DNA from 2 places in the Provencibacterium massiliense genome. Region 2 is predicted to be linked to the other one. Evidence: predicted binding sites of a transcription regulator. Region 2 holds the regulator's gene; the other holds the start of a gene.
What was found. Region 2 encodes NrdR, which represses ribonucleotide reductase genes. Its sites were predicted from a motif close to CACNANATNTNGTG; they were not measured.

Region 1: a site for NrdR is predicted at 1,917-1,930, ahead of B5477_RS04750 (anaerobic ribonucleoside triphosphate reductase). Genes of this name have one in related genera too.

What each region holds. Positions count from the first base shown of each region.
Region 1 is NZ_FWCH01000011.1:208,848-212,225, reverse strand. It holds gene B5477_RS04750 (anaerobic ribonucleoside triphosphate reductase) at 1-1,786, opposite strand, end outside; tRNA gene B5477_RS04745 (tRNA-Glu) at 2,283-2,357, opposite strand; tRNA gene B5477_RS04740 (tRNA-Met) at 2,421-2,497, opposite strand; gene B5477_RS04735 (pro-sigmaK processing inhibitor BofA family protein) at 2,644-2,904, opposite strand; gene B5477_RS04730 (DUF2508 family protein) at 2,936-3,220, opposite strand; gene B5477_RS04725 (3D domain-containing protein) at 3,376-3,378, opposite strand, start outside.
Region 2 is NZ_FWCH01000012.1:1,128,464-1,131,841, reverse strand. It holds gene B5477_RS10525 (sulfide/dihydroorotate dehydrogenase-like FAD/NAD-binding protein) at 1-36, opposite strand, end outside; gene B5477_RS10520 (sugar phosphate isomerase/epimerase family protein) at 287-1,078, shown strand; gene B5477_RS10515 (DUF6514 family protein) at 1,341-1,589, shown strand; gene nrdR (transcriptional regulator NrdR) at 1,656-2,120, shown strand; cyclic di-GMP riboswitch class I at 2,341-2,444, shown strand; gene trmB (tRNA (guanosine(46)-N7)-methyltransferase TrmB) at 2,865-3,378, shown strand, end outside.

The DNA.
Region 1 (3,378 bases), on a different contig from region 2:
AGTCGTCCATACGCTTGCGCATGTAGCCCACGATATCCAGCCCCAGGTTCTGCGCCTCGGGGCTCTCGCCGTGGTGCTTGCCCACCAGCGCCTTGAGGCATTCGGCCAGCCCGATGAAGCCCAGCGTCAGCGTGCCGTGTTTGAGCACCTCGCCCACCGTGTCCTCGGAGCCCAGCTTATCCGAATCCAGCCAGACGCCCTGCCCCATCAGGAAGGGGTAGTTTTTGACCTTCTTGCCCGCCTGGATTTTGTAGCGCTCCATCAGCTGTTCGGCGATGAGCTGGATCTTGTCCTCGAGCATCTCGAAGAAGAGGTCCACGTTGCCCCCCGCCTTGATGGCCAGCCGCGGCAGGTTGACCGAGGTGAAGCTCAGGTTCCCCCGCCCGTTCACGATCTCGCGCGACGGGTCGTAGTTGTTGCCGATCACCCTCGTGCGGCAGCCCATGTAGGCGATCTCGGTCTCGGGATGGCCGGGGCGGTAGTACTGCAGGTTGAAGGGCGCGTCGAGGAAGGAAAAGTTCGGGAACAACCGTTTGGCCGAAACCTTGCAGGCGAGCTTAAAGAGGTCGTAGTTCGGCTCGCCGGGGTTGTAGTTGACCCCTTCCTTGACCTTGAAGATGTGGATCGGGAAGATGGCGGTCTCGCCGTTGCCCAGCCCCGCATCGGTCGCCATCAGGATGGAACGGATCACCAGCCGCCCCTCGGGCGAGGTGTCCATGCCGTAGTTTAAGGATGAAAAGGGGATCTGCGCCCCGGCGCGGGAATGCATGGTGTTGAGATTGTGCACCAGCGCCTCCATCGCCTGATAGGTCGCATCCTCGGTCTCGGCCTTGGCCTCCTTCTCGGTAAAGCGCAGCACCTTGCCGGCCATGCGCTCGTCGCAAAGCTCCGCGAGCTTTGCGAGCAGCAGCTTGCCGAAGCCGTTGCCGTTTTCCAGCAGCGGGCTCTTGCCGCTCTCCTCCTCGATGGCCCGGATCAGCTCCTTGGCCTTTTTATGCGGCTCCTCACAGTCGATCAGGATTTCCAGCGCCTTGCCGAGGTTCTGGATATACTGCTTGCGGTAGGTCTTCGCCACCCCCTTGGCCATGGCGTAATCGAAGTTGGGCACGCTCTGCCCGCCGTGCTGGTCGTTCTGGTTCGACTGGATGGCGATGCATGCCAAGGCCGCGTAGGTGCGGATCTCCCCCGGCTCGCGCAGGAAGCCGTGCCCGGTGCAAAAGCCCCCGGTAAAGAGCTTGTCCAGGTCGATCTGGGTACAGGTGGTAGTCAGGGTATAGAAGTCCATGTCGTGGATATGGATGTCCCCGTCCGCGTGCGCTTGGGAAAACTTGGGATTGATAATGAACATCTGATAGAACTGCTTGGCGCCCTCGCTGCCGTATTTGAGCATAGAGCCCATCGCGGTGTCCCCGTCGATGTTGGCATTCTCCCGCTTGATGTCGTTGTCCTTGGCGTCCTTGAAGGTGATGTCCTCATAGATTTTCATCAGCTTGGTGTTCATCTCCCGCACCCGCGAGCGCTGGGCCCGGTAGATAATGAACTCCTTGGCGGTGCGCGCATGGCCGCTGTCCACGAGCACCTCCTCCACCGTATCCTGGATATGCTCCACGCTCGGCGTGGTCGCCCCCTCCTCCTCGAGGCGGCGCACCACCTCTTTTGCGAGCTCCAGCGCCGTGTCAAAGTCCTGCCCGCCCAGCGCCTGCGCCGCCTTGAAGATGGCCTGCGCGATCTTCTGGATGTCAAAGAGCACCGTTCTGCCGTCGCGTTTCACAATCGTCGTAATCATTGCCGCAATTCCCCTTTGTCTTAGTAAAGCCGGTTTCCCCGTCTAAAATTCTCCAAATGATATTCTACCTCCCGGCACCTACTTTGTCAACGGACAAACCATACATTTTGATATTAAATTTTTATATAACCACAATATATTGTGGATAACAGCTATACGGCTGGTATAAAGCCCCTCCCATTTTATGTCTGCTCCCGGACGGGATTCGCCCCAAAACGGCATGGTATCACGCCGCGGGGCAGCTTCCACCGATAGCGGTCAACCGCAAAAAAATTTATCCCAACCACCATATCTTGGGGGTGTCCGTCATAGCCCTTCCAGCGCCCCGCCCTGCCGGCCTCCCGCGCCGTCCGGCGGCTCCCTTCTCCCGAATCCGTGCGGGAATCTACCCGCGGCAGAACCTGGCTGCCACAGGCAGCCCGGACGCGCCTTGCTGCCTGTTCGATTCCCGTACGGGCAAAAATAAAAAAGCCATCCGAGGATGGCTTTTTATTTTTGGTGACCCGTGCGGGAATCGAACCCGCGATACCGCCGTGAAAGGGCGGTGTCTTAACCTCTTGACCAACGGGCCATGGCGTCCCGCCATATCGGCAGGCATATATGAAAAAAACCGTTTGACACGGTTTTATTCGCATGGTAGCGGTAAGTGGACTTGAACCACCGACACTTCGGGTATGAACCGAATGCTCTAGCCAACTGAGCTATACCGCCATATGTTTGTCCGTTTTTCAGAACGAGTATTATTATACCCGAAAAAGCGCTTTAAGTCAACGTCTTTTTTACAAAAAATTTTCCAATCTTTTTTCGCTTTGTCCCAGCGTCAAGAGAGCGAAAACGGGGCCCTGCCGCGGCCCCGTTTACCCTGTGATCATATGCAGTACCAGGATCCCGATCACCCCCGGCACCCCATAGAGCACCGACGTGATTGCCGAAAAGAGGTTGAAGGTCACCCCCAGCGAAAAGGTGCCCGACAGGAGGCTCACCACCCCCAGCGAGCCCAGCCCGCTGACCGCGCTGAGCAGCAGCCCCCGCACCAGGATCCGCTGGCGGATCAGCGCGGTGAGCATGACGACTGCCGAGACCAGTAAAAATCCCCCAAGATAAATGGTGTCCAGCATGTTTTGCCTCCCCGTTGTCATTTTTCGTCTTTCAAAGGGTCACGCAGTCGGGCAGCCGCTCCCGTGGCACCGTGAGCCCGTCCTGCTTGGCCAGCTTGATCAGGTAGCGGTACCGCGCCATCAGCGCGTTCTGCTCGTAGATGATCGACTCGAGCAGATCGTCGTCGCAGACCAGGTCGAAGCGCGCGCTGCTCTCGCGCAGCTGCCGCAGCACCTCGTCGATATCCTCCAGGATGGGGCTGCGCACCACTCTGAGCCTGCCCGCCGCGTCCTTTGGCGTCCCCTCGCCCTTGGCGTTTAAAGAAACGAATCTCAAACAACAACCCGTCCTTTCGTTATCCATTCTATTTGCAGTTTTGGCATTTTATTCCGCCTTATGCAAATTTGGGATAAAATGGAAGTCTCATAGAAAGAGAAGGCTCTCCCGGGCTGACGCCCGCCGGGAGAGCCTTTGTTTTCTGCCTAGTCCAGCTA
Region 2 (3,378 bases):
TTCATTCAGCGCGCGCTTCTCTACGATTTTATACAAACTGATCTCCTCCGTCACAGAACATACCGGCTTACAGATGGTTTGTGCAGGAAATCGTTACATTTCCTGCACATGGTCAGCTTATATTATACTGTATGCCCACCCGATTTGCAAGGCGCGCGGCCCCGATGGAGGATGAAAAAACCGCCAAAATGGCATGGGCGCGGGAATTGCGAATTGACTTCGCCGTCCATTGCTGCGATAATAAGGGTGCTTTTCACACATTCCAAAACGATGGAGATAGTCGATCATGATCAAAACCGGAATCTCAACCGCCTGCTTTTACCCCGCCCTCACCGAGCAATCCCTCGGCTATGTCGTCGAGAGCGGGGCCAAGGTGAGTGAAATATTTATCAACGCCCAGCAGGAATTTTGCCCTGCCTTCTTCGATTCGCTGCGCCGCCAGGCACAGGCTGCGGGGGTGGAGATCGTCTCGGTGCACCCCTATTCCTCCGGGATGGAGACCCAGCTCTTCTTTTCCGAGTATCCCCGCCGCTTGGAGGACGGGATGGAGATGTACCGGCAGGTCTTTTCCCTCAGCGCCGGGATCGGCGCGCGGTACGTCGTCTTCCACGGCGCTTATACCCACTGCCGGCTGCCTCAGAGGGAGATCTACGAGCGGTACTGGAGGCTGCACACCCTCGCCGAAAGGGAAGGGGTCACCCTGCTGCATGAGAACGTGGCGCGCTGCAAGAGCAAGGACCCGCAGTTTATACAGGGTATGCGGGACTACCTCGGGGATGGGGTGCGCTTCGTGCTGGACACCAAGCAGGCGGTGCGCGCGGGCTATACCGCCGCCGCCCTGCGCGAGGCGATGGGCCCCGCGCTGCGGCATGTGCATATCAGCGACTACGCCCCGGGGCAGGACTGCCTGCCGCCCGGCCGGGGGACGTTCGACATCGGCGGCTTCCTGCGCTCGCTGGAATCAAGCGGTTTTTCGGGTGCCGCGCTCGTGGAGGTTTACCGCGATAACTATCGAACGAGGGAGGAATTGTACGATTCTTACAAACTTTTGGCCTCGCTGGTGCCAAATGAGGGTTAGGTTCGATTTCATTCGACTTTAAAAGACAGTCGTTTTGTGACTTTTTACAATTTGGTCTGGAAAATATTTGTATTAACTCATAAGAAATGCGAGCTCGATACAAATTCCAACGAAAAATGGGCCTTTATTTTTGCCTCGATTCATGTATAATAATTGCCGAGCCCTTCGCGAGGAGCCCCTGCCCTTTCCGACCACTACCTGCCGGTCGGGGAGGGCACCTGTAACAAAGACAAAAAATCGAGACAAAATTGGAGGTAAGAGCATGTTTGAGGAAATTGAATACCGTGTGTATCGGGAGGAACTGGAGCTGGAGGGTATCGGCAGGTATACCGCTTTTGGCGTGGCGGGCTTCCGGGCGGGCGATAGGCGGGAGCCGGTCTGTCATGTGGGGGATATTTCGACCGAGCGCAGCGTCGCCGAGCGGCTGGCGGAGCTTTGCAACCGGAATATCCTCTCCCCGAGCCATCTGCTGGACGCCGCGCAGGATTTTTTGGACTCCGACGAATTTTAAGGTTGTGCATCCCGGCGCGCGATGGTATGATAGTGGCAAGAAATACCGCAGATGGAGGGCTTTGCCATGAAGTGTCCCTATTGCTTTTATCAGGAGAGCAAGGTGGTTGATTCCAGGCCGACGGACGACGGCGAGCGGATCCGCCGCCGCCGGGAGTGCCTGAGCTGCCTCAAGCGCTTTACCACCTACGAGGTGATCGAGACCACGCCGCTGATGGTGGTGAAGAAGGACCGCTCCCGCGAGCAGTTCAACCGCAACAAGATCCTCAACGGTCTGCTGCGCGCATGTGAAAAACGTCCGGTCTCCCTGGGGACGCTCGAGGGGATCGTGGACGACATCGAGCTCGCGCTGCAAAATTCCCTCGAGCGGGAGGTGCGCAGCGAACAGATCGGCGAGATGGTGATGGACCGCCTCAAGGGGGTGGACGAGGTCGCCTATGTGCGCTTCGCATCGGTCTACCGCCAATTCAAAGATATCAACTCGTTTATGGACGAGTTGAAAAACATCCTGGAGACGAAAGAAAAAGCATGATGAACGTGCAATAAAAAGGACGGCTGCAGCCGTCCTTTTTCATTTTTGGCGGGACGGTTTGACGGCCAATCGGAACAACAATCGAACCTGTTAGAATGGCGTGATAATGCGGTTTGAACGAGGTGAGAAAAAAGTCGAAAATTTCATTTTTTCCTAAAAATATTGTCGATTTCTGTTGACGGGACGACAAGATGACGCTATAATGAAACTACCGCATACAAAATGTAAAAGGCAAAGCTGGCGAAAGCCAGTGACGCAAAACTATAGGGCCTTGATTTGAAGGAACTTAACCCCTCCTTCAGATTGTGGCAGCCAGGTGCCATTTCTCGTATGGATAATTCTATTATCTGAATTTTATGTTTTGTACGGTGGTTTAGACATGAGGGAACACCCTGTGCGAATTTTTACATCGCTCGTCGTTGGGATCATGGCTATACACCTACATATGCCTTCATCTCCGCAGTTTGAGGTCCGGGCAGCTAATTTCAGACGCAGGCCGGAGGTTTACTCCAGCTTTCGGGCTATCGCCAGTTCGCTCCTGGCGCTATAGTTTTGCGTCGATTTCCCCCTCCGGGTCGTTTGAAAGACCCGACCTCAACAACCTGCCGCCCCCTGACCTACACAGGCCGGCAAACGACGCACATCGCCCGTCATGTCTGAACTTGAAAGCCGCATTGTAATTTTACAATGCGGCTTTTTTAATGTATGATAGGGGACAGGAAAAATTGGGAGGGATCACAACCTATGCGCATGCGCCGCAAGAAATGGGCGGTGCCCGAATTGACGGCCGCCCCCTTTTATATCAGGAACCCCGAGGAGCAGACCGGGCACTGGCGCGCGCTCTACGCGCGCGCAGAGCAGCCGCTGATGGTCGAGCTCGGGTGCGGCAAGGGGGGCTTTATCAGCCGGCTGGCACTGCAAAACCCGCAGTTTAATTTCCTGGCGGTCGATCTGATCGACGACATGCTCGGGCTCACCAAGCGGGCGGTCGAGCAGGCCTACCGGGAGGCGGAGCGCGAAATCGACAACGTCCTGCTCGCCCAGCAGGACATCGAGCGGATCACCAGAATCCTCGGGGAGCGGGACCAAGTCGAACGGGTGTACATCAACTTCTGCAACCCCTGGCCCAAGGCCGGGCACAAAAAGCGCAGGCTGACCCATCCAAAGCAGCTGCGCCTCTACCGGCAGTTTTTGGTCCCCGGCGGGCAGATTTATTTCAAAACGGACGATAGGGACCTCTTCGAGGATTCGCTTCGTT